DNA from 3 places in the Corynebacterium sp. NPDC060344 genome. Region 2 is predicted to be linked to each of the others. Evidence: riboswitches for the same ligand, from Rfam matches in the RefSeq annotation. Region 2 holds a riboswitch; each other region holds the start of a gene.

Region 1 (9,674 bases), on a different contig from region 2:
TCCAGATGCGCCTGGAGATCATGGGCATCACGAAGGCTTCGCTGGCCACGGATTCGTGGCTGTCGGCCGCCTCCTTCCAGGAGACGACCCGCGTGCTCACGGATGCGGCGATCAACAAGCGCTCCGACAAGCTGATCGGCTTGAAGGAGAACGTGATCATCGGCAAGCTGATCCCGGCCGGCACGGGCATCTCCCGCTACCGCAACATCGCGGTGGAGCCGACGGAGGAGGCCGCCCGCCAGGCCGCCGCCCCGTTCGCCTCCCTGGGCGAGGGCTTCTACGGCCCGGAGGACACCTACGCCGAGCCGACCGGTCGCGCCGTCCCGCTGGACGACATCCCGTACGACCAGTAGGCCCGCGCACCGCGGTCGAGGGCCCGGCCACCGCTTCCTTTCGGGGGAGCGGTGGCCGGGCCCTTTCGCGTCTCTGCTTTACGACGGCCCGGCCGTCACGTGAGCAGCGCGAAGATGAGGATGGCCAGTCCGGGGACGGCGAAGAAGGCGCTGCCGATCCAGCCGATGGCGATGAACTTGTTGCGCGCCGCGTGCTTCGCGATGAACTCCGACGCCGTGACGGGGACGCTGCGCAGCAGCGGCAGGACGAAGATGAGCAGGATGCCGGCAAGGTTGAAGCACAGGTGCACCAGCGCCATGACCAGCGCGAGGCGGGCGCCGTCACCGGTGACGGCCAGCGCCGCGATGATGGCGGTGAAGGTGGTGCCGACATTGGCGCCCAGCGTGAGCGGGTAGATCTGCCTGGTGGTCAGCGTGCCGGCTCCGGCGAAGGGCACCATCACCGAGGTGGTCACCGAGGACGACTGCGTGGCCATGGTCGCTGCGAAGCCCGCGCCGATGGCGGTGGCCGGTCGGCCGTCGACGGCCTTGACCAGCATCCGGCGCGCGCGCCCGACCATGAGGATCTTGAGGATCTTGCCCAGCCACGACACCGCAAGGAAGATCAGGCCGACGCCCAGGGTGATTGTGACCGCGCCCATGATCGCCTCGTTGCCCGGGATCATGCCGGTCAGGCCTTCGGTGCCGATGACGTCGACGACCGGATCGGTGAGCGCACCGAGGACGTCCGCCTCGCCGGGATCGGGGAGCACGGTGCCGTAGAGGAGGTCGGCAAGGAATTCGGCGGTGTGCTGCAGCGGGGAGAAGAGCAGCTCCAGCGGCAGGAGCACGACGATGGCGAGGATGTTGAAGAAGTCGTTGACCGTCGTCGCGGCGAAGGCCCGGCGGAACTCCTCGCGGCGGTCGATGTGGCCGAGCGAGGCGATGCTGCCGGTCACCGAGGTGCCGACGTTGGCGCCCATGATCATGGGGATGCCGACCTCCAGGGGGACGGCGCCTGCGCCGACTGCCGTGACCACCAGGGCTGTCGTCGTCGACGAGGACTGGATCAGCGAGGTTGCCAGGATGCCGACGAATACCGCGATGAGGGGATTGCCCGCGAAAGAGAACAGAGATTCCGCGGAGTCTTCGCCAAGTGCCGCGAAGCCATCTCCGATGAGGCCGATGGCGACGATGAGCATGTACAGGCACGCCGGGACCAGCAACCACAGGCCCCAGTCCGGGATCCTGCCCAGGATCCGCGCGTCCTTGCGCGCCTCTTCGCCGCGATCGATCGACTCGTCGGGGTGGTCGGTGTCGGAGTCGTTGTCGGTGGAGGTGTCGGTGTCGGTGTCGGCGTCGGTCGCGGTCGACGTGTTCGCGATGGCATCGGAGGTCATCGGGGCTCCTGCGCCGAGCCTTCGGGTGTTCGGCCCGGCGGGGTCGTGGGCGGCGTGGGCGGTGGTGTCGCCTTCCACGATGAAACACGGACGCGGAGAGCAGGTGTACCGGCGTTGACCGGCGGGTAAACAGTGCGACAACTCTGTCGCGGGGAGGGGAACCGACCTTAGCGCAGCTCGCGGCGGTCGCCGCGGGGGACGCGGTGAACGTCGACGCCGCCCATGAGGGCGAGGCCGGTGACGCGCACGCGTGGGGCATCGGGCGGGAGGTCGTGGCCGGAGATGACCACGTCGCGGGAGTCGGAGGAACCGAAGCCGCCCATGAGGCCCGTGCCCTGGACGGTGAGGCGGATGTCCTCGGGGACGATGATCTGGATGCCGCCCATGACGGCGATGGCGACGATCTCGGTTTCCGGGGCTTCGAAGCGGGCCCGGCGCAGGTCGAGTTCCACGCCGCCCATGAGGGCGATGGAGTGGTGGGTCGGCGGGCAGATCCAGTCGCCGTCCTGGCCGGCGCCGAACATGATGGCCACGGACAGGCGGGACCCGCCGGGTTCGCCGGTGACGTGCGCCTTGGACACTGCGGCGAGGTCGCGCGACGACGGGGCGTCGTGGGGGACGACCCCGTTCGGCGCGGGGTTGGCGGGGAGGGAGGAATTGGCAGAGCCGCCGATCACCGCCCAGGGATCGGGGACGAGATCGGCGAGGGGATCGGCGAGTTCGTCGCGGGTGCGCGCGGACCACGCGCGGTGGGTGCGCTCGTCGAACTCGGTGAGGTCGATCTGGCCGCGGGCGAGGGCGTTCGACAGTTCGTCGGCCACCCGCCCGCGCTCGTCATCGGTGGCGCGCAGCGGTCGCGGGTCGTCGGAGGCGTTCATGCCCCCGACTGTAGGCAGTTCGGGCGGCGGCGGCAGGTCCAGGTGGCGGGATCAGGCGGCGGGATCAGGCGGCAGGATCAGGCCGCGACGGCCGGCGCGGAGAACTCGTCGCGCAGCACGCGGCCGAATTCGCGCCAGGAGCCCTTCGTGCGGGCCCAATCGTCGGGCAGGACCTGGAGCTGTGCGACGAAGAGCGCGTGGCGCTGGCCGTCGGAAAGCTCTGCGGTGAGCGACGGCGAGTTGCCGCGGCGCTCGGGGTTCTCGTGGACGTCATCGAACATGGCGGTCACCTCTTGGCTCGTGTCGGGCATGCGCGGGGCGCATGCGATGTCGGTCACACCGGATAACCGGGTTAGCGGATCAAGCTACAGGCTAGCGAAGGTAAACGCAAAGTTAACGGAAATTGAACGCCCCTCCGCGTGTCGTGGAGGGGCGTTCGGGATCGTGCAGGTCGGCGCAGGTCGGCGCAGGTCTTCTCTAGTCGGCGTGCTTCGCGGCGGCGCGGGTTTCGCGCTCCTCGCGGATGACGTCGCGGAGGATCTTGATGATGTTGCGCCAGCTTCCCTCGAACGTGGAGATGTCGTCGGGCAGGGCGTCGATCTGCTCGTGGCGCTGCTCGCTGCGGCGTTCGGCGAGCTCGGCGCGGATCGCGTGGATGTTGCGCTCGGCGTCGGAGAGCATCTTCTCCAGATCGTCGATGCTCGCCGCATCTAGTTCGTCGGGCCGTGCGGGCGCCGGATTGGTGGCGGGATCGGTCATGGTGGCTCCTAGGGGATCGACGGCGGGGTGCGCGGGTAGCTTCCGCGGCTACGTGAACAGGACCTTGATGAGGATCGCGAGCACCGGGATGATGATGAAGACCGTCATGACCCAGGCCACGGCGTAGATCTTGCGCTCGGCGGCCACGCGGGCCAGCGTCTCCGCGCCCACCAGCGGCAGGCTGCGCAGGAACGGCAGCCCGTAGATGATGAGGATGCCGAAGACGTTGAACAGCGTGTGCACCAGCGCGATGGTCAACGCGAGCTTCGCGCCGTCGCCGGTGACCGCCATCGCGGCGATGAGCGCGGTGACCGTGGTGCCCACGTTCGCGCCCAGGGTCAGCGGGTAGATCTGGCGGGTGGTCAGCGCGCCGGAACCGGCGAACGGGACCATGACCGACGTGGTCACCGACGAGGACTGCACGGCGACGGTCACCAGCATGCCGGCGCCCATCGCGGTCAGCGGGTGGCCGCCGACGGACTTCTCCAGGATCGCCTTGGCCTTGCCGACCATGATCAGCTGCAGGATCTTGCCCAGCCACGAGACGGCGAAGAAGATCATGGCCACGCCGAGGAGGATGGTCAGGGTGCCGGCGACGACGTCGGAGCCCGGCAGCATGCCCATCAGGCCGTCCATGCCCAGCACGTCGACGACGGGATCGGTGAGCGTGCCCACGAAGTCCGCCTGGCCCGGATCGGGCAGGACCGTGCCGAACAGCTGGCCCGACACCCACTCGGCGCTGCGCTGGATCGGGTGGAAGAAGATCTCCAGCGGCAGCAGGATGATGACGGCGAAGAGATTGAAGAAGTCGTGCACCGTCGATGCGGCGAACGCCCGGCGGAACTCGTCCTTGTGGCCGGCGTGGCCGAAGGAGGCCAGCGTATTGGTCACGGAGGTGCCGATGTTGGCGCCCATGATCATGGGCACCGCGACCTCGATCGGCAGCGCGCCGGCGCCGACCGCGGTGACCACCAGAGTCGTCGTGGTCGACGACGACTGGATGATCGCCGTGGCCAGCACGCCGACGAACAGCGCGATGAACGGGTTGGTGGCGAAGTCGAAGAGGCCCTCCGCGGCATCCTTGCCCAGGCCCTTGAAGCCGTCGCCGATGACGCCGATGGCGACGATCAGCATGTAGAGGGTGCCGATGGCCAGCAGCGTCAGCGCCCAGTTGGGCAGGCGGCGCAGGCCATGGGGGACGTCGCTGGCGACGGTGCCGCCGTCCGTGCCATTGGTGGGGCCGTCCGGCCCGTCCGAGAGTCGGTCGGCCATCGCGGTGGCCGAAGCGGTGGCGTCATCGCCCGGGTGGCGGGGAGTCGTCATCGATGCTCGATTCTGTTCGTGCCGGCCGTGCCCTCTTCGTGGGAGAGCGGGGCCGTGTGCGCGGGTCGCGCGACTGGCAAGTGCCTGCGCAGTGTCGCCCCCGAAGGTGTCCCGATAAAGGAATAAAGGTGAACGGAAGGTAAACAAACGCTGATCGGCAGCGTGAGACGCGCCTCAATGCCGGTGCCGCGGTTCGGGTGCCGCCTACTCCGCCGACAGCGGCAGATACACCCGGCCGCCGGCGGCGCCGAACTCCTCGGACTTCTCGGCCATGCCGGCTTCGATCGCCTCGACGGTCTCCAGCCCGTGCTCCTTCGCGTAGTCGCGCACGTCCTGCGAGATGCGCATGGAGCAGAACTTCGGGCCGCACATCGAGCAGAAGTGCGCGGTCTTCGCGGGCTCGGCCGGCAGGGTCTCGTCGTGGTAGTCCAGCGCCGTGTCCGGATCCAGCGCCAGGGCGAACTGGTCGTGCCAGCGGAATTCGAAGCGCGCCTTCGACAGGGCGTCGTCGCGCTCCTGCGCCAGCGGCAGCCCCTTGGCCAGGTCCGCCGAGTGCGCGGCGATCTTGTACGTGATCACGCCGACCTTGACGTCGTCGCGGTTGGGCAGCCCCAGGTGCTCCTTGGGCGTGACGTAGCACAGCATCGCCGTGCCGGCCTGCGCGATCATCGCCGCGCCTATAGCGGAGGTGATGTGGTCGTAGCCGGGCGCGATGTCGGTGGCCAGCGGGCCCAGGGTGTAGAACGGGGCCTCCTCGCACAGCTCCTCCTCGAGCCGGACGTTCTCCGCGATCTTGTGCATGGGCACGTGGCCGGGCCCCTCGATCATCACCTGCACGCCGCGGGACTTGGCGATCTTCGTCAGCTCGCCGAGCGTCCGCAGCTCCGCGAACTGCGCCTCATCGTTGGCGTCGGCGATGGAACCCGGGCGCAGGCCGTCGCCAAGCGAGAAGGTGATGTCGTACTTCGCGAAAATGTCGCACAGCTCCGCGAAATTCTCGTACAGGAAGGACTCGCGGTGGTGGGCCAGGCACCACGCCGCCATGATCGACCCGCCGCGCGAGACGATGCCCGTCACGCGGTTGGCGGCCAGCGGCACGTAGCGCAGCAGCACGCCGGCGTGGACGGTCATGTAGTCGACGCCCTGCTCGGCCTGCTCGATGACGGTGTCGCGGTAAATCTCCCACGTCAGCTTCGCGGGGTCGCCGTTGACCTTCTCCAGCGCCTGGTAGATGGGCACGGTGCCCACGGGCACGGGGGAGTTGCGCAGGATCCACTCGCGGGTCTCGTGGATGTCGGCGCCGGTGGACAGGTCCATGATCGTGTCGGCTCCCCAGCGGGTGGCCCACACCATCTTCTCCACCTCCTCCGCGATGGACGAGGTGACCACGGAATTGCCGATGTTCGCGTTGACCTTCACCGCGAACTTCTTGCCGATGATCATCGGCTCCAGCTCCGGGTGCTTCCTGTTCGCGCAGATCACGGCGCGCCCGGCGGCGACCTCGGAGCGCACGAGCTCCGCCTCGACGCCCTCGCGGGCGGCGATGAACGCCATCTCCGGGGTCACGATCCCCGCGCGGGCCCAGGCCAGCTGGGTCGACGCCTTCAGGTCGGGGCTTTGCGACGACGCCGGGGCGGGCGCAGGGGTCGGCCACGAGTCCCTGGTCTTCGGCAGTCCGCCGTGCAGATCCGGGTCCGCATCGGTTTCGGTGTACGGGCCGGAGGTGTCGTAGGCATCGAAATGCGTGCCATCGGTGAGGTTGATCCGGCGGGCGGGGATGCGCAGGACGGCATCCTCCGAGCCGAAGGGCGATCCGTCGAACATGACATCGTCGTAAAGCTTCTCGGAACGGTAGATCGGGCCGGTGGTGACCTGGTCCCGGGCCTCGTCCATGGGGTTCACGGCAGGCTTCGCCATGGTGGTCCTTTCCTACGCCGGCATTACCCGGACAGGTTCGAACGGTCGGCATCCGCATTCCCGATGCCCTCTCAGCGCCGGTTCGGTAGGCGCTCCCGTGGGAAGTATTCGGTTGTGGGCATCGATCGTACCCGACGCGAAAGTGCCGGAGCGGCCAGGGACGTCGGCTATGATGTTTCGGAAACGAAGCCGAATGGGGCACCGCCGCGCCGGCGATGGGGGAGCGGGCGGCGGACGAGGAAGATGACGAGGAAGATGAGGAGGATGCGCCGATGCCGCACAACCGGCCGCGGGACCGCGACCTGGCCAAGCAGCTGGTGCGGGAGCTGCGCAGGGACGCGGACCTGCCGGTGGTCTTCCTCGGCATCGGCGGGCAGGGCGGCGTGACCATCGGCGACGGGGTCGGGCTGCGCTCCGACGGGGTGCGCGGTCTCACGGTCACCCCCGGCGAAGGACTCGGCGGGCGCGTGCTGCGCGATCGGCGGCCGGCGGTCGTCGCGGACTATGAAGCCGCGCGGACCATCACCGACAGTTACCGCGAGCACGTGCACAACGAGGGCCTCGGTCCCGTCATGGCCGTGCCGATCTTGTCCACCGTCGGCGAAACGCGGATGGTCCTCTATGGCGCGCACCGCGAGAAGTTCGACTTCGGCGACCGGATCCGGTCGGTGGCCATGCGCTTGGCGGCGAAGGCCGGCACCGAGCTGCGCATCCGCGACGAGGTCGACCGTCGCATCGGCATGGCGCAGCGCAGCACCGCGGAGATCCGCGAGGCGGGGGAGGGGCCCGGGGCCTCCGATCTGGAACGATTGCGCGAACTGCACGCCGACCTGCGCGCCATCGCCGCGACGACGGCCGACGGAGAGGCGCGCGACAAGCTGCTCGCGGCCTCCGGCGGGCTGGCGGCGATGCTGTTCCCCGGTGCCGGTGCCGGGGGCGGGGCTGGTGCGGGTGGCGGCATTGGTGTTGGGGAGGGGGTTGGTGGCGTTGGCGGCGCGGTGGCGGAAGGTGGCGCCGGCAGTGCGGAGGCGCCCGCGTTGACCGCCCGGGAGCTCGACGTGCTGGCGCAGGTCGCGCTGGGGTGCACGAATGCGGAGGCGGCGGCGCGGTTGTCGCTGAGCGCCGAAACGGTCAAGGCCTACCTGCGCAACGCCAGCGCGAAGCTCGGCGCGAAGGGGCGCCACGCCGCCGTCAGCCGGGCACGGATGCTCGGGCTCATTCCCTGAGGTGGTCCTGAATCAACCCGTGCGGGGGGCGGGGTTGTGCGGGGGTTGAAACGGGCGTGCACTGCACCGCGAAGCTCCGTTTGGCGAAGTTTTCCGGGGATTTTCGGGTGGGTGTCCGGCGCTGGTTCACGAACCTGCCGGTAGGATCGGTGCAGGTGGGGGAGGTTCTTTTCGTCGCAAAGCTTCTGAATGGTTAACAAAACCGCTAGCCACGGTTAACTGATGGATCCATAACACCCTCTTTCGGGTATGTGAGACGTGCGTCACGCCTGGATATGTTCTGCGTCACATCGTTGACCGGGCGGTTCCCAGGAGCCGCCCCCAAGGCAGGAGACGCCATGACCAACTCACTTGCGCCGGACCGCTCGTCCGGCACCGGGCCCGCAACCGGGCCCGGCATCGGGGCCCACGACCCGGCCGAGAACCTGAAGAAGGGGCCCTCGCTGCGCAGGGTCGCCACGGCGAGCCTCGTCGGCACGACGATCGAGTTCTACGACTTCTTCATCTACGGCACCGCCGCCGCGCTCGTCTTCCCCACGGTGTTCTTCCCGAACATGACGCCGATGCTGTCGACGGTCGCCTCCTTCGCCACCTTCGGCGTCGCGTTCCTCGCCCGCCCGCTGGGCTCGGTGGTCTTCGGCCACTTCGGCGACATCCTCGGTCGCAAGCGCACGCTGGTGTGGACGCTGCTGATGATGGGCATCGCGACCCTCTTCATCGGCCTGCTGCCGGGCTACGACTCCGGCACCTTCGGCTTCTTCGAATCCGGCATCGGCGTCTGGGGCCCCGTGCTCCTGGTGGTGATGCGCTTCCTGCAGGGCATGGCGGTCGGCGGCGAATGGGCCGGCGCGACGCTGCTCACCGCGGAGTACGCGCCGCCGGGCAAGCGCGGCGCCTACGCCATGTTCCCGCAGCTCGGCGCGGCCATCGCCTTCTTCCTGTCCTCCGGCACGTTCGTGGTGGTCTTCCTGGCCATCGGCGAGACCTCCGACGCCTTCCTCGAGTGGGCGTGGCGCATCCCGTTCCTGCTGTCCATCGTGATGGTCTTCGTCGGCCTGTACGTCCGCCTGGCCATCCAGGAGACGCCGTCGTTCAAGAAGGAGCAGGAGCGCCGCGCCGAGGACAAGGCGAACGGCGTCCGCCGCACCCTCCCGTTCATGGACACGCTGCGCTACCAGTGGCGCGAGGCCATGACCGGCGGCATCGCCCTGGCGTCGCTGTTCTCGCTGTTCTACATGGGCACCTCGTACCTGACGTCCTACGGCACGTCGAAGCTGGAACTCCAGCGCACGCACATCCTCATGGTCGGCATGTTCGCGGCAATCCTCTTCGGCATCGCCATCGCCGCCTCCGCCGCACTGTCGGACCGCCTCGGCCGCACGAAGGTCATCCTGACCTCCACGACCCTCGCGGTGCTGTGGACCCCGGCGCTGTTCTGGGTCCTCGACTTCGGCACCATCTGGCACTTCGCGCTCGGCCTGACGGTGACCATGGTCATCTTCGGCATCTCCTACGGTCCCGCCGGCGCGATGCTGCCCGAGATGTTCCGCGTCGACCTGCGCTACACCGGCGCCGGCCTGGCCTACAACATCGCGGCCATCCTCGGTGGCGCGATCCCGCCGCTCATCGCCGCCCCGCTGGCCGAGGCCTACGGTGGCCTGGCGGTCGGCATCTTCCTCGCGGCGATCTCGCTGACCTCCTGCATCGCGGTCACCCGCATCCGCTCCAACCACGAGGACGACATCGACGAGCACAACCAGCTCGTCCGCGAGTCCGACGCCATCGCCAACCCCTAGCGTCCGGGGCTGGATCGGGCCCGGGCCGGCCACGTCTCCCGGC
Region 2 (9,674 bases):
GCCGAGCACTGCGATCTGATGGTCGTCGTGGGCACCTCCGGCGTGGTGTTCCCCGCCGCGGGGCTGCCGTTGGCGGCGGTGTCGGCGGGGATCCCGGTCATCGAGATCTCGCCCGATGACACCGATTTCACCCCTCATGCGACGCATTCGTGGCGGACGACGGCGGCCGTCGGGTTGCCCGCCCTGGCCAGAGCCGCCGGCGTGGACCTCTAGCGAGGCAGCAGTCGCCCCGTCATCACCCCGCCGCGCCGCCAAAACCCGGGGTCAGCTCCCCATTCGCTAAACCACGGGGTCAGAGTGCTCTCGTATCGGCACCCACACACCCGACAACACCCCGCCGCGCCTCCAAACCCCGACTACACCCCGCCGCATTTCCAAACCCCGACATCTAAATCCCGCCATCACCAGCGATGTCGGGATTTTCACGGCGTTCACCGTGCCCTGTCGGGGTGGAGCTGTCGGGATTTAGCCGCCGCCCCTAAGTCCGGCATGGATGGCCCGGGCCCTGTCGGGGTATAGCTGTCGGGATTTAGCGGCGGGCCAGAAAAAGAAGAGCGCCCCCGCCGTGGATGGCGGGGGCGCTTTCGTTTGCGCCGTTTAGCGCTTGTTCTTGCCCTCGGCGAGGACCTGGCGGCCGGCGACCATGCGGCAGATCTGGTTGGTGCCCTCGTAGATCTGGGTGATCTTGGCGTCGCGCATCATGCGCTCGACCGGGAAGTCGCGGGTGAAGCCGTAGCCGCCGAGCAGCTGCACGGCGTCGGTGGTGACCTCCATGGCCACGTCGGACGCGTAGGTCTTGGCGGCGGCGGCCATCAGGCCGATCTTCGAGCCACCGTCGGCGGTGCCGCGCTCGGCGTTGGCGGCGGCGGTGTAGACCATCAGGCGGGCGGCCTCGATCTTGGTGCGCATGTCGGCGAGCATGAACTGGGTGTTCTGGAACGCGGAGATCGGCTTGCCGAACTGCTCGCGCTCGAGCACGTAGCCCACCGCGTACTCGTAGGCGCCCTGCGCCAGGCCCAGCGCCTGCGCGCCGATGGTCGGGCGGGTGTGGTCGAGGGTCTCCAGGGCGGTCTTGAAGCCGGTGCCCTCCTCGCCGATCATGCGGTCGGCGGGGATGCGGCAGTCCTCGAAGTAGAGCTCGGCGGTCGGCGAGCCCTTGATGCCCATTTTCTTCTCCAGGCCGCCGACGCGGAAGCCCTCGTCGTCGGAGCGCACCATGAACGCGGAAATGCCGTTGGCGCCCTTCTCGGGGTCGGTGACGGCCATGACGGTGTACCACAGCGACTTGCCGCCGTTGGTGATGAAGCACTTCGAGCCGTTGAGCACCCACGAGTCGCCGTCGCGCACGGCGCGGGTCTTCATGGCGCCGGCGTCGGAGCCGGCTTCGCGCTCGGTCAGCGCGTAGGACGCCATCTCGCCGTTGGCGATGTCCGGCAGCACCTGCTTCTTCAGCTCGTCGGAGCCCTTGAGGATCAGCCCCATCGTGCCGAGCTTGTTCACCGCCGGGATCAGCGACGCGGAGCCGCAGACGCGGGCGACTTCCTCGATGACGATGGTCGCGGCGACGGAGTCCGCACCCTGGCCGCCGTATTCCTCGGGGATGTGGATGGCGTTGAAGCCCGCGGCGTTGAGGGCGTCGAGGGCCTCCTGCGGGAAGCGCTCGTTCTCGTCGACGTCGGCCGCGTGGGGGGCGATCTCCTTGTCGGCGAGCTCGCGGATGACGGCGCGCAGCTCCTGGTGCTCCTCCGGGAGCTGGAACATGTCGAATCCGGGGGTAAGTGCCATTGGGGTGATCCTCCGTGCGTTGGGTTGCGGTGGGTTCAGTTGGTCGGTCTTCGATCATAACCATTAGCGGCGATTAACGGGATCATTTTCGTGGCGCAGGTCACCCCCGAGGGGGTTCGTGCTTTACGACGCCCACCTCTCCGCCCTTCGTCCGTCCCTCGCCCAGGTGCCGGCGAGCGCTGCGGCGACGGCGATGCCGGGAGCCGGCCACCAGGTGCCCAACGCCAGGAACTCCCGCAGCATCGACGTCGCCCAATACTGCGGAGGAGTCGGGGCCCCTTCGGCGCGCCATGAGGCGTTGCCCGCCCGGCGCGCCAGGGAGGCGGTGCGGAAAACGTGGAAGTCGCTGGTGACCACGGTGACGGGACCGCGGTCGACCATCGGTTCGGCGTTGGCCAGGTTCTCCAGCGTCGAAGTGGAGTGCGGTTCGAGGCGGATGTCCGTCAGCCCGCGGTCGCGCAGCCATCCGGCCATCACCTCGGCCTCTGACGGCCCGCCGTCTTCGCCCACGCCGCCGCAGCAGATGACCGTCACCGGCCCGGGCGCCCGGCGCGCGACCTGCTCGGCCTTTTCCAGCCGGTAGCGCAGCAGCGACGACGGGCGGCCATTGCGCAGCGCGCAGCCCAGAACGATCACGGTCCCCGCCGCTCCCGTGCTCCTGCGCGCCCACGTTCGCCGGGCGACGTCGAAGATCGGCAGCATCACACCGGGCGCCGCCGCGGCCGAGAGAAACAGCGCCGACCCCGCGACGACGGCCGGGTGCGCGCCTCTGCCCCGATTGTTTGCCCGATGCATGGCCGGATGCGCGTCACGTGCCCACACGACTCCCGGGTGGGCGCCACTCCCCCGCGCCACGACGCGGGCGGCGGCGAGCACTCCCGCGCCGTACGCGACGCCGGCGGCGGGCAGCCCCCACGCCGGCGGCCTGCGGTTGGGCAGCTTCGGCGGCCGCATCAGCGGATCGCGCCACGCCACCACCCCGCCGACCGCCAGCGTCGCCGCCATGAGGCACCCCGGCGCGGCGGCCAGACCAGCGAAGACCGGCCTCGGCGACACCGCCGCGCCCCGACTGCTTCGTCGCGTTACCGACGACTCCGGCGACACCGCCGCACCCCGGGGGCGGGCCGCGGGGCGTGGGCGGCGGGACGTCGTCAAGCGGAACATGTGCCCACGGTATCCCAGCCCCCGGATCGCACCCGGGGATGTTCGAACGCCGGGCGCGCGATCCGGGGCGGCATCTAGAATCGGCGACCATGACGGACACGGATCGTTTCAGCGCACCCACCGGCCGCACCGAGGGCGAGTGGGTCGCGTGGCTCGACGAGCGGGGCGCGCGGGAGATGGAGCATGCGGAGATCGCGAAGCTGCTGCTGCCCGAGATCGCCGCCGCCGACGGGGAACTCGGCGATGGGTCGAAGTCGTCGAACCCGGCGTGGTGGGCGCAGGGCGTCACAGTCGCCTACGAGCAGGCCATCGGCCGCCGCGCCGTGGGGCAGCGTTGCGATGGCGCCTGGTCGGCATCGGCGTCGAAGACCCTGCCCGGCGACATGGACGAAGTCCGCGACCGATTCGCAGCCCACATGGCAGACGTCTTCGCCGACCGCGGCGGTCTGCACCCCGACGCCGACGGCAACGCCGTCATCGCCGACGACGAGCCCAAGCAGTCCGACACCGACAAGTGGCGCTACTGGCGCTGCCCGATGTCCGACGGCTCGCGCATCGCCGTGACCGTGCAGACCAAGGCGCCCGGCAAGGACGGCGCCGTGAAGTCCGCGCTGGCGGTCAACCACGATTCGCTTGCCGACGAAGCCGCCCGCGACCGCGTCAAGGCCTGGTGGAAGGATGTGCTCGCCGATCTCGCGGCGGCCATGAAATAGGGGGCATGCGGGTGCGGGGCGAGATGGCGGCCATGAAATGGCGAACGTGCAGGTGCGGGGCGAGGTAGCGGGCGCTACCGCGGGTGCACGGTCCAGTCGGCCAGGGCGCGCGGATCGTGGCGGGCGATGTGGTCGTCCTCCTGCGCCGCCCACATCCGCCAGTGACCGTGGAAGTACGGGTCGCGGGCCATGGCGCGGGCGAAACGGGTGGGCTCGTCGAGCTCGACCCATACTCCCCACGTCTCGCCGTCGCCGATGGCGCGTGCGGCCGCGAGATTGTCCGCGGTCAGCGCACCACAACCCTCGATGATGAGGGACGGAGTTGGCGCGGCCGAGCGATCGGCGGCCGTGCCATCGGAGGCTGTGTCATCGGAGGCCGACGCATCACCCGCCGGCGTCACGAACTTCGACAGGTCCACCCACTCGGCCCAGTCGTTGGCGAACCAATCCCAGCGGCGGAACCCCGCCACCTCCGGATCGAGCATCGAATCGGCCACCGCATCGGACGCGGCCGCCAGACCGCCCCACCCGGGATACGCGTCCTCGAGGTGGACGACGGGCCACGCCAGGACGTCGTGAAGCTTCTTCGCCAGCGTCGTCTTCCCCGACCCCGACCGGCCATCGACGAGCAGGATCATGCGACCCCCAGGAACCGGAACTCGCCGGTCCACACCGCGATGCCCAGCGACGCCGCGGCGATGAGCGCGCACACGCCCAGCACCGCCCACTCGCGGCCGCCGAACGTCGACTCGCGCGCCCACGTCCGCTGACCGGGGGCGCCGAATCCGCGGGCCTCCATGGCCGTGGACAGCTTCGTGCCGCGGCGCAGCGCGAAGACCAGCAGCGCGAAGACCTGGCCGAACAGCCGCTTGATCCGCCCATGATCGCCCAGCCCCCGCGCCCGGCGCGCACGGGTCAGCGCCCGCCAATCGTCGAGGAACAGCGTGATCAGCCGGACGCCGGCCACCGACGCCAGCACGAACCGCGCCGGCAGCTTGAGCACCTGCGACAGCCCGTCGCCGAGATCCGTCGGATCGATGTCCGCGGTGAGCACCACCACCGGCAGCCCCACCGCCAGCACGCGCACGGTGATGGCGATGGCCAGCGCGATGGAGTTGTCCGTCACCGTGGCCAGCAGAAACGAGAAATACTCGCGGCCCTCGGGATTGCCGTAGAGCAGCATGGAGATGCCCGACACCGGCGCGGCCAGCAGAATCGGCCACCCGCGCCGCGCCAGCCTGCGCGGCCCGACCCCGCACAGCGGCGCCGCGACGAGCGTGCACGCCAGCGCCACCGCCGCCGACACCCAATCGATGGACAGCAGCAGAGGGGTCGTCATCAGCAACAGACCCAGGAGCTTGGCGACGGGGTTGACGTTCCCGATCAGATTCACCGCGACCCTACCTCCGCCAAGTCGATGACGTGGTCGCCCATCGCCGCGACGACGAGGGGGTCGTGGGTGATGGACACGACCGTGACGCCGTCATCGACGAGCCTGCGCAGCATGCGCAGCAGCTCCGCGAAGGTGCGGCGGTCCTGGCCGAAGGTCGGTTCGTCGAGGATGACCATCGACGGGGCCGTCGACAGGACGGTGGCCACCGACAGCCGGCGCTTCTCCCCGCCCGACAGGGTGAACGGATTCGCCCCGGCCAGGTGCGCCAGGCGCAGGCGCTCGAGGAGCTCGTCGACGCGCTCGGCGCCGGCGGGATCCTTGAGCAGCGTCGGGCCGAGCTCGAGTTCCTCGCGCACGGTCGGAGTGACGAACTGGTGCTCCGGCGCCTGGAACACGCTGCCGATGCGCTGCGCCAACTGCTTCGACGTCCACTTCATGGGGTCCGGGCCGGCGCCGCGGGCGATCTCGTCGGAGGCGATGACCGCACCCGACACCGGGTCCAGCAGCCCTCCCATCGTCAGCGCCAGCGTGGACTTGCCGGAGCCGTTGGGCCCCACGATGCACGTCGACGCCGCCAGCGGCACCGCCGCGGTGATCCCGCGGCGGACGGGGTCGGCGCTGCGGCCGTATCCGACGGCGAGGTCGTCGAAAAGCAGCGCCGCCGTCGCCGACGCGGGCACCGGCGCGGCGTCGCCCACCTGCGGAGGCGCACCCGGCAGCCACACGCCCGCGTCGCGGAGGAAATCGCCGTGGCGGGCGAGGATCTTGGCGGGCGGGCCATCGGCGATGACGGTGGAACCGGAGGTGGCGGAAGGGGCTGCGGTGGTTGAGGTACCGGAGGTGGCAGAACCGGCCGCATCGAGTACGAGGACGCGGTCGACATGATCGACCCAGGCGTCGACGCGGTGCTCGACGACGATGAGCGTCGCGCCCGTCGCGTCGGCGGCGCGGATGGCGGCGTCGCGCAGCTGCGGCACGCCCTCCGGATCGATGTTGGCGGTTGGCTCATCGAGGCAGATCACCCGCGCGCCCATCGCCAGCACCCCGGCCAGGGCCAGGCGCTGCTTCTGGCCGCCCGACAACTTCGCCGTCGGATGATCCAGCGGCACGTCGAGGCCGACCAGATCGAGGGCGCGGCGGACGCGCCGCCAAATTTCGTCGCGGGGCACGCCCAGATTCTCGGCTCCGAAGGCGACGTCGTCGCCGACGCGGGCGGAGATGACCTGGCTCTCCGGATCCTGCAGCACCAGTCCGACGACGCCGCGCACCCCGGCGGGATCGTCGCCGTCGACGAGGAGCGTGCCGGCGTCCTCGCCGTCCTCGTCATCGCCGAGCACCCCGGCGATCGCGGCGAGCAGCGTCGACTTGCCCGCACCGGACGGGCCCAGCAGGAGGACCTTTTCGCCCTCCTCGATGTGGAGGTCGACGTCGGAAAGCGCGGCCCTGCGGCGCCCCGCATGCCGCCACCCGAAACCGCTCGCGGAAATGAATGCCATCGCGGCTGCCGGGCTAGACCTCGCCGCGGCGCTCGCGGCCCGCGGCGAAGCGATCCAGCGCACCCGTGCCCGCCAGCGCGCGCACCAGCAGCCAGCCGACCAGGCCGGCCAGCACCGCGCCCGAGATGAGCAGGCAGGTGAGGTAAATCGAGTTGAACTGCCACGTGCGCGCCAGATTGCCCGACGTGAACAGCTCGAGGATGAACGCGCCCGCACCGGCGGCGGCACCGGCGAGCATGGCCACCGGCGCGGTGAAACGGCGGTAGGCGAACAGCAGGAAAATCAGCTCCGCGCCGAGGCCCTGCGCCAGGCCGGAATACAGCGTGGAAATGCCCCACTGATTGCCGATCAACGCCGACACCGTTGCCGCGATGACCTCGACGAACAGCGCGGCACCCGGCTTGCGGATGACCAGCCCGCCAATGATGCCGCCCAGCAGCCACGGCCCGACGACGAGCCCGCCGAGGCCCGGCGTCAGCGCATCGGCCGCCGTGAACCAGGCGCCGCCGACGATGTTCCACACCACGAAGATCAGTCCGACCGCGACGCCCAGCACCGCGGCGGTGACGATGTCGATGATCCGCCACCCCTTCTTCGGGCGGTTGCGGTTCTTGGTGCGGGTGCGGTCATTCGTGTGACTGCTGGACATGGTCGAGCCTCCGTCGCTTCCTTCGCCGGCATGATCCGGACAGGTTCCTACGGTCGAGGGCGGCAGGCCGCGCCCTCCTCTCAGCCCCACGTGGTCTGCTCGACCGCCGGGACTCCCGTGCGCATTTCGACCGAATGGTACCCCACCTCACGGACCCGCCCTAAAGTTGGGAAATTATGAGCAGTCAACACCCGGACCAGACCGTCGAGGCGCACGGCGCGCACGAGGCGCCCGAGGCGACCGAGCAGCCGGAAGCCCCCGAGCCGCGCATCGCCCGGTCGACGTGGCTGGCGCTAGTCGGCGCCATCGTGGCGGTCCAGGCCCTCGGCCGGGCGTGGGTGCTGTCGGGGCGGACGTTCTACTGGGACGACTTCATCATCGTCGGCTCCGCCGCCGACGCCGACTGGTGGACGCCGGACTACTTCCTGCAGCCGCACGACGGGCACCTGGCGCCGCTGGCGTTCATCCTCCAGGCGGCGGCCAACCAGATCGCGCCGTGGCACTGGTGGTTGCCTGCGGCGCTGATGCTGATCGGGCAGGTCGCGGTGACCGTCGTCGTCGCCCGGGCGCTGCGCTACATCGCCGGCCGGTCGTGGCAGGCGCTTGCGGCACTGGCGCTGGTGGCGTGGACGCCGCTGACGCTGCCCGGCTCGACGTGGTGGTCGGCCGCCGCCAATGCCCTGCCCATGCAGCTGGCGCTGGCCGGCATCACGGCGCTGGCCATCCGCGCGAGCCTGCGCCAGGAGCGGACGATCTCCGGCCGCGCCGTGGCCGCCGCCACGGTCGGGCTGATCGTGGCCCTGGGCTTCTTCGAAAAGGCCCTCGCCGTCGCGCCCGTCGCGTTGGCCATCACCATCGCCGTGGCCTACATGGAGCGCCGCGCCATCGCCGAGACCCTGCTGCGGGCCCGCGCACTGTGGCTGTCGCTGGGACTGGTCACCGGCGCGTGGGCGCTGTTCTATTCGCTGACCGCCCTCGCCGATGCGGGCGAGGCGTCGTCGAAGCCGCATTCGGAGCTGTTCTTCAACGGCCTCGGCCAGGTGCTGGCCGGCCTGGCCGGCGGCCCGTGGTTCTGGGACCGCTGGGCGCCGAGCCAGCCGTGGGCCGATGCGCCGGCAGGGTTGGTCAGCGTCGGCGCCGTGCTGGTGCTGCTGACCATGGCCGTGACCATCGGGCGCGACTACCGAGCCTGGCTGCCGTGGGTCATCGCCGCCGGCTACCTGACGGTGGTCCTGCTGTCGGTGACGCTGATGCGCTCGGGCGACCACACCTCCGACGTTCTGGCCCGCACGCTGCACTACTACGGTGATTCGGCCATCGTCATCGGCTTCGCGCTGGCCGCATCGTGGTCCGACCGGGTCCGGCCCCTGCCGGCGCGGTCGCGCTTCGGCGTCCTCGCGCTGGCCGGCGTCCTGCTGGTGTCCTCGGCGATTTCGGTCAACGGCTACCGCGGAGCATGGGACGACGACGGCACCGGCGAGTGGTTGACCACCGCCCGGCAGTCGCTGGAGTCGGCCGCCGCGCAGGGCGAGAATGCGCCGGTGATCCTCGACCAGCCGGTGCCCTACGAGGTGCTGCTGCCGGTGGCCTACCCGAAGAACATGTACTCGCAGGTCTTCCGCGATCTCCCCCAGCGCCCGACGTTCGGCCGGGTCACCGACGAGCCCCGCATGTTCGACGACGCCGGAGCCCTCGTCCCCGCCCACGTCGCCGAGATCACCCGCATCGGCCAGGGCGAGGTGGAGTCGTGCGGCACGCAGATCGTCGCCGGCCCCGATGGCACGGCGACGGCGGAGATCCCGCTGCGCGACATCGCGAAGCTCGGCGACTGGGTCATCGAGCTCAACGCCATCTCCTCGGCGCCGGCGCAGCTGCGGCTGAGCCTGCCGAACCCCTTCGAGACCCCGGAGCAGACCATGGCCGGATCGACCGTCGCCGACGTCGACGGCGATCTGCGAACCCGCTGGGTGTCGGTGTCCGGCGGCGGCAACACGCTGCGCCTCGACGTCTCGGGTGCACCGGAGGGCACATCGGTGTGCGTCGGTTCGGGGGCGATGGGACCACTGGTTCCCGCCGCCGGCTGAGAATCAACTACGATGACGGTGAGAATTTCATTCGTGATGCCGTTTTAAGGAGTCCCTCCATGCGCAACCGCCTCGTCGGTGCCGTCGCCGCCACCGCCATCGCCGCAGCCGCCCTGGTCGCCTGCTCGCCCCCGAACGAGAACCCGTCGGACGTCAAGGTCACGGACCTGGAGAACCCGACCGCCACGTTCGAGAACGGCGATGCCGCCACCTCCGGCGCCACCACCTCGGAAAACGCCGACGCCAACGGCACGGGCGGCGCCGAGGGCACCGTTCAGGAACCGGCCGCGCAGTAGGGGCACTCCCCCTCCATTCCGCTACCCGCCCCGGCCGAGTTCACGGCCACCCGGTTCGGCCGCCTCCGGGTCAGGCCTCCCCGGTCAGACCGTC
Region 3 (9,674 bases), on a different contig from region 2:
GTGCTGGCGAAGACCGGCATCGGGCGCACCGCGATGTTCGGCATGTTCTCGTCGAAGCCGTGGCGCCTCAAGCCCGAGGCCGTCGCCCGCGATGCGAAGAACATGCTCGGCAACACGGTCATCGACCACGGCCTGCGCGCCGACTTCACCTACTCCCCCGACGTCTCCGGCGCGCCGCAGTCGATCTACTGGGGGACGACGGACCTGACGCTGATGCGCGGCTGGAAGCGCCACTTCGACGTGCTGCCCGACGTCCCGCTGCACCTGCTGCCGGGCCTGGGCCACGTGCCGATGGTCGACGACGGCGCGACCATCGCCGCCTGCATCCGCCGCGGCACAGGAATCTAGCGGCTCGGCTCCAGTTCGGGCCGGGCGACGCGCAGGTCGTAGGACGAGGCGTCGAACTTCTTCGTCTTCGCTCGGTACTTCCACGTCCAGCTGGGCCACACCGCAGGCGCGTTGCCGTGATCGTCGAGGTACCAGGAACCGCAGCCGGTCACCCACACAGTCTCCGGCAGACGCTCCCGGATCCAGTCGTTCCATTCGCCCTGCGCGCGCGAGGAGACCTCGGCGACGTCGGCGCCGTGGCGGCGCTTGGTCTTGAGCATCTCCATGAAGTAGTTCACCTGCGACTCGATCATGTAGATCATCGACGAATGGCCCAGGCCCGTGGCCGGCCCCATCAGCACCGAGAGGTTCGGGAAGCCGTGGACCGTCGTGCCCTTGTGGGCGGACATCCCCTCGCGGCCCCACATCTGCGCCAGCGACTCGCCGTCGCGGCCGTGGACCAGCTCGAACGTCGGGGAATCGGTGACATGGAAGCCCGTGCACACGATCAGCACGTCGATCGGGCGCTCGGTGCCGTCGGCGGTGGTGATCGAATGCGCGTTGACGCGCTGGATCGGATCGGTGACCAGGTCGACGTTGTCGCGCGCGATGGCCGGGAAGTACGTGTTGGAGATGAGCATCCGCTTGCAGCCGATGGTAAACTTCGGCGTGAGCTTCTCGCGCAGCTCCTTGTCGCGCACCTGCACGCGCAGCAGGCCCAGCGCCGCGGCCTTGATGGGGGCCATGAAGTTCTCGTTCTTGGTCAGGCCCGGGACCTGCAGTTCGCGGAAGAACCAGTCCTGGGCGCGCACGACCTTGCGCAGCCCCGGCACCGAGCGCAGCGCCGCGCGCTCCCACCCGAAGTAGGAACGGTCCAGCCGCGGGATCACGTAGGGCGCCGTGCGCTGGTACACGTCCAGATGGCCGACGGTCGGCGCGATCTTCGGGATGATCTGGATCGCCGACGCGCCCGTGCCGATCACCGCGACGCGCTTGCCGCGCAGATCCGCGTCATGGTCCCACCGGGCCGAATGGAAGATCGTCCCGGCGAAATCCTCGATGCCCTCGATGGCCGGCAGGCGCGGCTCGCACAGGGCGCCGACGCCGAGGACCAGCTCGCGCGCCGACCACGTCACCGTGCCCGGCTCGCCGGAATCCTCCCCGGAGCCTCCGCCCGAGCCACCGCCGAACACCTTGTCCGCCGTCTCCCCGGAGGAGGCGACGATGGTGCGGGCGTCGGCGTCGTCAAGCGGATGCGCGAGCTCGCGCGTGGTCACCAGCCACCGGCCCGCCGCGTCGTCCCACCGCGCGTCGACCATCTCCGTGCGGAACCGGATGTACGGATACAGGCCCTGCTCGACGGCGACGCTGCGCTGGTAATCCGCGATCTCTGGCTGGGTGCCGAAACTGCGCGACCAGTCGAAGTCCTGCGCGAACGACAGGGAGTACAGGTGGCTGGGCACGTCGCACGCCGCACCCGGGTAGGTGTTGTCGCGCCACGTGCCGCCGACCTCGTTGCCGCGGTCGATGATCTGGAAATCCTCGACGCCCTCGCGCAGCAGGCGGGTACCGGCGGCGAGGCCGGAAAAGCCCGCACCGATGATGAGGACCCCGGTCTCGCGGACCGAACCGGCCGCAGTTTCTTTCGCCATATCGTTCATGGCCCGAACGATAGCGCCCGCGCCGCCGCGCCGGGAGGGTTTTGCCGTCAGCCCTCCTCGAGCAGGGTGGTCACCAGCTCGGCGATGCGCGAACGCTCGGACCGCTGCAGCGTCACGTGCCCGAACAGGTCATTGCCCTTGAGCTTCTCGATGATCGCCGCCACACCGTCATGCCTGCCCACCCGCAGATTGTCGCGCTGGGCGACATCGTGGGTGAGCACCACCCTCGAATTGGCGCCCAGCCGCGACAGCACGGTGAGCAGGACGTTTCGCTCCAGCGACTGCGCCTCATCGACGATGACGTAGCAGTCGTGCAGGCTGCGGCCGCGGATGTGCGTCAACGGCAGCACCTCGAGCATGTCGCGGGCCTGGATTTCCTCCATGACGTTCGGGCTGACCAGCCCCTCCAGCGTGTCGAACACCGCCTGGGCCCACGGGTTCATCTTCTCGCTCTCCGACCCCGGCAGGTACCCCAGATTCTGGCCGCCCACGGCGTAGAGCGGGCGGAACACCACGATCTTGCGGTGCTTGCCGTGCTCCATCACCGCCTCCAGGCCGGCGCACAACGCCAGCGCGGACTTGCCGGTGCCGGCGCGGCCACCGAGCGAGACGATTCCCACCTCGTCGTCGAGAAGCAGATCCAGCGCGATGCGCTGCTCCGCCGACCGGCCCCGCAGACCGAAGGCCTCCGCATCGCCGCGGACCAGGCGGACTCCCCCGCCCGGCAGGATGCGCCCCAGCGCCGACTGCGTGCCCGCCGTCAACTGCACGCCGCAATGCACCGGCAGCTCCCGGGCCGGCTCGCCCTTCCCGGTGACGGCATCGTCGCGAAGCTGCACGAAGCCATTGCGGAACAGCGCGTCGATGTCCTCCGACGCGACGCCGACCTCCGCCAGCCCCGTGTACCCGGTGACCACCACATCCTGCGCGTGGTACTCGTCGGCGGGAAGCCCCACCGCACCGGCCTTGACGCGCAGCGGGATGTCCTTGGTCACCAGCACCGTCTCGTGGCCCTCCGCCCGGAAATTCAGGGCGCAGGCGAGGATGCGGTGGTCGTTGGCATCATTGCGAAAACCCGCCGGCAATACCGACGGGTCCGTGTGATTGAGCTCGACCTGCAGGGTTCCGCCGTCATCGTTGGCGGGCACCGGCAGGTCGAGGCGTTCGTGGCGGTGCCGCAGCTCCTCCAGCTGCCGCAGCGCCGTCCGGGCGAACCAGCCCAGCTCCGGGTGGTTGCGCTTGGCCTCCAGCTCGTTGATCACCACCAGAGGCAGCACGACGGAGTGCTCGGCGAATTTCCGCAGCGCGTGCGGGTCGGACAACAGCACGGACGTGTCCAGCACGTAGGTGCGCAGGGCCGTGCCCTCGTGCCCGGCGTCGTCGGCCCCGCCTGTGGTTCGCGGGTGGGCGATGGTGCCGCCGCGCGTCGTCGCGCCCGCGTCCACCACCTCCCCGTCCCGGATCAGAGGGGTTCGGTCAGTGGTCGCGGTCGTGGTACGCAACGTGGCTCCTGTTCCGTCCGGCAGCTTCCCCCTGCCGGACAAGCGCCAGAGTAGGTAACGGGAATGGAAATCACATGGTTGGAAGATGAAGTTTCCGTTAAATCCCGGCCACGACTCCGTCACCGCAGGTCGGTTGCTTTACGACGCCCCGTCCACCGCCACGGCAACCACTGTCGGGGGCATGCGAATGTGGGTACTTTGGGCCCATGACACGTTCCGCCCATGATCCCGGGGAATCGCCGAACTCGCGGCGAGACCGTTTGCAGTCGCGGCTGGAGGTCGCCGTCGGCCGCGGCGAGCTGAGCATCGGGGACTACGACGACCTGTGCGCCCGCGTGTGGGATGCGGGGTGCGACGACGAATCGCCCGAGCTCGACGCCATCGCCGGGCGGCTCGAGCGGATCGAGGCGGCCCGCCCGTCCGGCGCGGCGCCCGGCCCGGATCCCCTGGGCACGGCGCATTCCGGCAATCCGTACCGCCAGCCCGACCCGTACCGACCGCGTGGAGCGCACGGTGGCGACATCGCGCACACGGGTGGGCCCGGCGGCGACGTTGCGCGCAGAGGTTCGGGCTCGGCCTCGGGCGCGGGCGCGGGCTCAACCGGTGCCGAGCTGGTGGGCAACACCCCGGAATCGGAGCGCCAGGATGGCCGCGCCGCGCTGTTCTCCGACAGGAAGATGCGCGGCCGATGGGCTCCGAAGGCCACCACCACCTGGTGGGGAGTGTTCGGCGACGTGAAGCTGGACCTGCGCGAGGCGGATTGGCCGTCCGATCGGATCGTGCTGGACTTCCAGTCCGCGATGTCGGAAACGACCATCATCGTGCCGCCGGGGACGACCATCATCGATGACACGACCGTGATTCTCGGCGAAGTCAAGATCAAGGCATCGGAATCGGCACCGGCCAACGGCCTCACCGTCGTCATCGACGGCATTCTCCTGATGAGCGACCTGACCATCCGCGATCGCTGAGCCCCGGGGAAAGGGGCAGCCGGAAAAAAGGGAGCCGGGGAAAGAGGGAGGCGGGGAAAGAGGGAGGCGGGGCAAGGAGGGCCGGGATTGGAGCGCCGCCGGGCCGGAGATCAGGCGGGGACCTTGAGCCCCTCGATCATGGTGATGAACACGTCGAGGAGGTCCTCGGAGCTGCTCTCGCTCGGGGTGCTGACGTGATCGGAAACCCACCCGACGCCGGCGCCGCCGAGGAAGGTGACGATCAATTCCGACACGGCGCGAGTGCCCGGCGCCCACGCGTACCCATCGCGTTCGGCGTACAGGGCCAGGAGCATCTCCATGCCGTCGGCGAAGCCGGCGAAGTACTTCGGCGGGTTCTCGCTGCCGTGCTCCACCCGCGCCGACGCGACCACGAGCTCATAGAGGGTGAAGGCCTCGTCCCAGTGCGTCGCCAGCAGGCGGTGGGCATGGCGGATGAGGCTGGCGACGTCGTCGACGCCGTCGTGGACGAAGCCGCCGGTGAGGTTCGACAGCGTCCGGCGGATCATCAGGCCGACCAGCTCCCCCTTCCCGGAGAAGCAGTAGTGGAAGACGCTCAGGTGGGCGTTGGCCCGACTGCAGACGTTCCTCGTCGTGACCGCACCCACGCCGTCTTCGATCGCGATCTCCAACGCGGCCTCCACGAGGCTCGCGCGCCGCTGGTCAACGGACATTCGACCGGACAACCGATACACCCTTCGATCCGATTGGACGGCGGTTAATCACCAATCCAAATAGAACTTGCACCCATGGCGCAATAACAAAGTCAAACATACCGAACGGTCTAGCCAGGTCGAACCCGCCTTACCCCACGGGGCTGAAATGGGCTTTATGCGGAAATTACCGGTATTCACTTTCGCTGAATCAAGAAAGAAACGGGCACCGGCCAACGCCGATGCCCGCATTATTCCCGCATTATTCCCGCATCCCGGACCGCGCACGACGAAGCGGGCCAGGGAAAAAATTCCCTGGCCCGCCTTAATGGCTCCTCCAGCTGGACTCGAACCAGCAACCCTTCGATTAACAGTCGAATGCTCTGCCATTGAGCTATGGAGGAAAGTCTGCGGCACGTCTCCGTGCGACGGATCATTACTCTACCCAGATCGCATATGGACGCCAAATCCGCAGGCCAGCACCGAAATCGGGCACACCGGGGCGAGGCTGTCCCGCGACTGCGGCGGGACTGCGGCCGGACCGCGGCCGGACATTTTCACGGCTGCCCGGCGACCGCGGCGGGACTGCGGCCGGACCATGCCGGGGGCTTCTGCACGAGTGCGGTGGGACGTCGCAAAGCAGATCCGGAACCTTTGCTAACGTGACGCGCAACACGGGGTGCCCGGGCGGACCGGGCTGAGAACACACCCGCCGAACTTGATCCGGTTAACGCCGGCGGAAGGATGTTGCCATGGCCGACGCCCATGCGACTGCGCACGACCACAGCCCGCTTTCCACCGGGGCCGCGTACTCGCAGTTCCCCGACGAATGGAGCGCCGGCTGCGTCAGCTGCGGCGCGTCGCGCGAAGGCCGCATCCCGCGGGTGCTGTCCATCGCCGGCACCGACCCGAGCGGCGGCGCGGGCCTGCAGGCCGACCTCAAGGCGTTTTCCGCCCACGGCGCCTACGGCATGGGCGCGGTCACGGCGCTGGTCAGCCAGAACACCACCGGGGTGCGCGACATCCACGTGCCCCCGGTCGAGTTCCTCCGGTCGCAGCTCGACGCGGTGTCGGATGACGTCGCCATCGATGCGGTGAAGATCGGCATGCTTTTCGACGCCGCGATCATCGCCGAAGTCATCGACTGGCTCGACGCCCTTCGGCGGGGCGAGGAGACGCCGATCGTCGTCCTCGATCCCGTGATGGTCGCCACCTCCGGCGACCGCCTGCTGCAGCCCGACGCCGAGGCGGCGATGAGCGACCTGCTCCACCACGTCGACCTGGTCACCCCGAACATCCCGGAGCTGGCCGTCCTGGCCGGCACCGAACCGGCGACCACACCCGGCGAAGCCCTCGACCAGGCCCACAAGGTCGCCGCCGAACACGACGTCCTGGTGCTGGCCAAGGGCGGCCACCTCAGCGACGACGTCGTCATCGACGCCCTCGTCCGCCCCGACGGGACCGCCGAACGATTCACCGGGCCGCGCGTCGACACCACCAACACCCACGGCACCGGCTGCTCCATCTCCGCGGCCATCGCCGCACTGTGGCCGCGGACCGGCGACCCCGTGCGCGCCGTCGCGGTGGCCAAGTCGTGGATGACCGCCTCGCTGCGCCACGCCGACGAGCTCGAGGTGGGACAGGGCCACGGCCCCATCCACCACTTCGCCCAGCTGTGGGAGCGCGGCCTGTCCCCCGATGCGGCGATGATCGCCGACCAGTGGTGGGAATCCATCGCCGACCTGCGCGAGGCGATCGACGGGCTGGACTTCATCAAGGGACTGGCCTCCGGGTCACTGCCGGAAGAGGCCTTCCGCTTCTACCTCGCCCAGGACGCGATGTACCTCAACGGCTACTCCCGCGCGCTGGCCGCGGCATCGGCACTGGCCCCCAACCAAGACGAGCAGATGTTCTGGGCCTACGCCGCCCACGGCGCCATCGCCGGGGAGATGGAACTGCACCGCAGCTATCTCGGCGACGACGCCGGCGCGGGCTACGCGGGGAATGCAGGGAACCCAGGGAACTCCGGTAACGCGGGGAACGCGGGCACCATCGAGGCCTCGCCGGTGACCCGCGCCTACGTCGATCATCTCGTCGCCACCGCCGCGCGCGGCTCCTACGGCGAACTCATCGCGGCGGTGCTGCCCTGCTTCTGGCTCTACCGCGACATCGGGCACCGGTTGATCGCCCGGAACCACGACGCCCACCCGTACTCCCGCTGGCTGGACACGTACGCCGACGACGCCTTCGACGCCGACACCAACAAGGCCATCGACATCTGCTCGCGCTACGCCACCACCGCCACGACGACCGAGCGGGCTGCGATGGACCGGGCGTTCCGCCTGTCGTCGTGGCACGAAGTCGAATTCTTCGCCGATCCCCTGCGCCGCTGAGCGGGCTCGCGGCGGCGACGGGCGAGTCTCCCTACCCTGGGAGGCATGACCGACTACTCCGCGAACCAGAACCCGAACCAGACCCGGCCCGCCTCTGATTCCGCCGCCGACTCCGCAGCCGACGCCACCTCCGGCGCCCACCGCACCGTCCGCGGCATCATCGCCCGCTCGAAGGGCGCCCCGGTGGAGATGGTCGACGTCGTCATCCCCGCCCCGGGCCCCAATGACGTCATCGTCGACGTCCAGGCCTGCGGCGTCTGCCACACCGACCTGGCCTACCGCGACGGCGACATCAACGACGACTACCCCTTCCTCCTCGGCCACGAGGCCGCAGGCGTCGTCTCCGAGGTCGGCGAGGCGGTCACGCACGTCGAGGTCGGCGATTTCGTCGTGCTCAACTGGCGCGCGGTGTGCGGCCAGTGCCGCGCCTGCAAGAAGGGCGAGCCGAAGTACTGCTTCGCCACGCACAACGCCTCCAAGCCCATGACGCTTGCCGACGGCACCGAGCTGACCCCCGCCCTGGGCATCGGCGCCTTCTCCGACGCGACGCTGGTCCACGAGGGCCAGTGCACCAAGGTCGACCCGTCCGCCGACCCCGCCGTCGCGGGCCTGCTGGGCTGTGGCGTCATGGCCGGCATCGGCGCCGCGATCAACACCGGCGAAGTCACCCGCGGCGAATCCGTCGCCGTCATCGGCTGCGGCGGCGTCGGCACGGCCGCCATCGCCGGAGCGAAGCTGGCGGGCGCGACGACGATCATCGCCGTCGACGTCTCCGACGACAAGCTCGCCACCGCCCGCGACTTCGGCGCCACCGAGACCATCAACGCCAAGGACCTCGGCGCCACGGCCCCGGACGCCACGGGCGAGGACGATCCCGTCGTCAAGCGAATCCAGGAGCTGACCGGGGGCTTCGGAGCCGACGTCGTCATCGACGCGGTCGGCCGCCCCGAGACCTACGTCCAGGCGTTCTACGCGCGCGACCTCGCCGGCCGCGTCGTGCTCGTGGGCGTGCCATCGCCGTCCATGAAGCTCGAGGTGCCGCTGCTCGACGTCTTCGGCCGCGGCGGCTCGCTGAAGTCCAGCTGGTACGGCGACTGCCTGCCGGAGCGCGACTTCCCCATGCTCGTCGACCTGTCGCTCAACGACCGCCTGCCCCTCGACGGCTTCGTCACCGAGCGCATCGGCCTCGGCGACGTCGAGGAAGCCTTCGACACCATGCGGGCCGGCAAGGTCCTGCGGTCCGTGGTCCAGCTGTAGGCCCCGGACCCCACTTCCACCACACGGAGAGAGAACAATGAGCACCGATTCGCACGACGCCGCCGACCGCATCCGCAAGCAGGGCGACCTGCTCATCGACCACGTGGTCACGTCCGGCACCTTCGCCCTCGACGGGGGCGAGTGGGACGTGGACAACAACATCTGGGTGTTCGGCAACGACGAAGAGGTCATCGTCGTCGACGCCGCGCACTCCGCCGAGCCGATCATCGACGCCGTCGGCGGCCGCCGCGTGAAGGCCATCGTGTGCACCCACGCGCACAACGACCACATCACCGTCGCCCCGGAGCTGTCGGAGAAGCTCGACGCCCCGATCCTCGTCCACCCCGGCGACCAGATGCTGTGGGAGCAGACGTGGGGCGACCTTGGCCACGACACCCTCAAGCACGGCCAGAAGCTGGAGGTCGCCGGCACCGAAGTCGTGGTGGTCAACACCCCGGGGCACTCCCCCGGCTCCTGCTGCCTGTACGTGCCCGAGGCCGGCGAGCTGTTCTCCGGCGACACCCTGTTTTCCGGCGGGCCCGGCGCGACGGGCCGGTCCTACTCGGACTTCGACACCATCATCGACTCCATCCGGGACAACCTGCTGACGCTGCCCGAGGACACCATCGTCCGCACCGGCCACGGCGACCACACGACCATCGGCCGCGAGGCCCCGCACCTGGAGGAATGGATCCGCCGGGGCCACTGAGCCGAGCTTGATCCTGATGCAAGTCCCGGGTGCTGACCCGGAAGCCGAGTCCGATGCTTTACGACGGCCCGCGTCTCCCTTGATCCACCGGGGTAGCCGACTCTCCCCGGCAATCTTTTCTGGTTCGAATCTCGCCCCGTCACGAGGGACGTTCACGGAAGTTTTCGTGATCCCCTTGTGGCG

Evidence for each region. A riboswitch is a leader RNA that binds a small molecule or an ion and turns the genes downstream of it on or off. The one in region 2 is predicted to bind thiamine pyrophosphate.
Region 1: it holds a riboswitch for thiamine pyrophosphate, as region 2 does, so the genes downstream of both, thiC (phosphomethylpyrimidine synthase ThiC) here and ACFWGD_RS02525 (ECF transporter S component) in region 2, are expected to answer to the same signal.
Region 3: it holds a riboswitch for thiamine pyrophosphate, as region 2 does, so the genes downstream of both, thiD (bifunctional hydroxymethylpyrimidine kinase/phosphomethylpyrimidine kinase) here and ACFWGD_RS02525 (ECF transporter S component) in region 2, are expected to answer to the same signal.

What each region holds. Positions count from the first base shown of each region.
Region 1 is NZ_JBHXCS010000004.1:240,812-250,485, forward strand. It holds gene ACFWGD_RS07415 (DNA-directed RNA polymerase subunit beta') at 1-353, shown strand, start outside; gene ACFWGD_RS07420 (Na/Pi symporter) at 449-1,732, opposite strand; gene ACFWGD_RS07425 (DUF1707 domain-containing protein) at 1,900-2,610, opposite strand; gene ACFWGD_RS07430 (hypothetical protein) at 2,688-2,921, opposite strand; gene ACFWGD_RS07435 (hypothetical protein) at 3,088-3,369, opposite strand; gene ACFWGD_RS07440 (Na/Pi symporter) at 3,418-4,692, opposite strand; gene thiC (phosphomethylpyrimidine synthase ThiC) at 4,897-6,609, opposite strand; TPP riboswitch at 6,602-6,718, opposite strand; gene ACFWGD_RS07450 (LuxR C-terminal-related transcriptional regulator) at 6,882-7,835, shown strand; gene ACFWGD_RS07455 (MFS transporter) at 8,174-9,631, shown strand.
Region 2 is NZ_JBHXCS010000001.1:560,097-569,770, forward strand. It holds gene ACFWGD_RS02490 (NAD-dependent deacylase) at 1-213, shown strand, start outside; gene ACFWGD_RS02495 (acyl-CoA dehydrogenase family protein) at 598-1,785, opposite strand; gene ACFWGD_RS02500 (YdcF family protein) at 1,909-2,949, opposite strand; gene ACFWGD_RS02505 (hypothetical protein) at 3,039-3,662, shown strand; gene ACFWGD_RS02510 (hypothetical protein) at 3,737-4,300, opposite strand; gene ACFWGD_RS02515 (energy-coupling factor transporter transmembrane component T family protein) at 4,297-5,055, opposite strand; gene ACFWGD_RS02520 (ABC transporter ATP-binding protein) at 5,052-6,551, opposite strand; gene ACFWGD_RS02525 (ECF transporter S component) at 6,565-7,200, opposite strand; TPP riboswitch at 7,201-7,329, opposite strand; gene ACFWGD_RS02530 (hypothetical protein) at 7,377-9,284, shown strand; gene ACFWGD_RS02535 (hypothetical protein) at 9,344-9,580, shown strand.
Region 3 is NZ_JBHXCS010000002.1:305,641-315,314, forward strand. It holds gene ACFWGD_RS04110 (alpha/beta fold hydrolase) at 1-348, shown strand, start outside; gene ACFWGD_RS04115 (flavin-containing monooxygenase) at 345-1,988, opposite strand; gene ACFWGD_RS04120 (PhoH family protein) at 2,036-3,400, opposite strand; gene ACFWGD_RS04125 (LiaF domain-containing protein) at 3,697-4,461, shown strand; gene ACFWGD_RS04130 (TetR/AcrR family transcriptional regulator) at 4,572-5,153, opposite strand; tRNA gene ACFWGD_RS04135 (tRNA-Asn) at 5,462-5,536, opposite strand; TPP riboswitch at 5,798-5,894, shown strand; gene thiD (bifunctional hydroxymethylpyrimidine kinase/phosphomethylpyrimidine kinase) at 5,885-7,525, shown strand; gene ACFWGD_RS04145 (S-(hydroxymethyl)mycothiol dehydrogenase) at 7,571-8,782, shown strand; gene ACFWGD_RS04150 (MBL fold metallo-hydrolase) at 8,820-9,491, shown strand.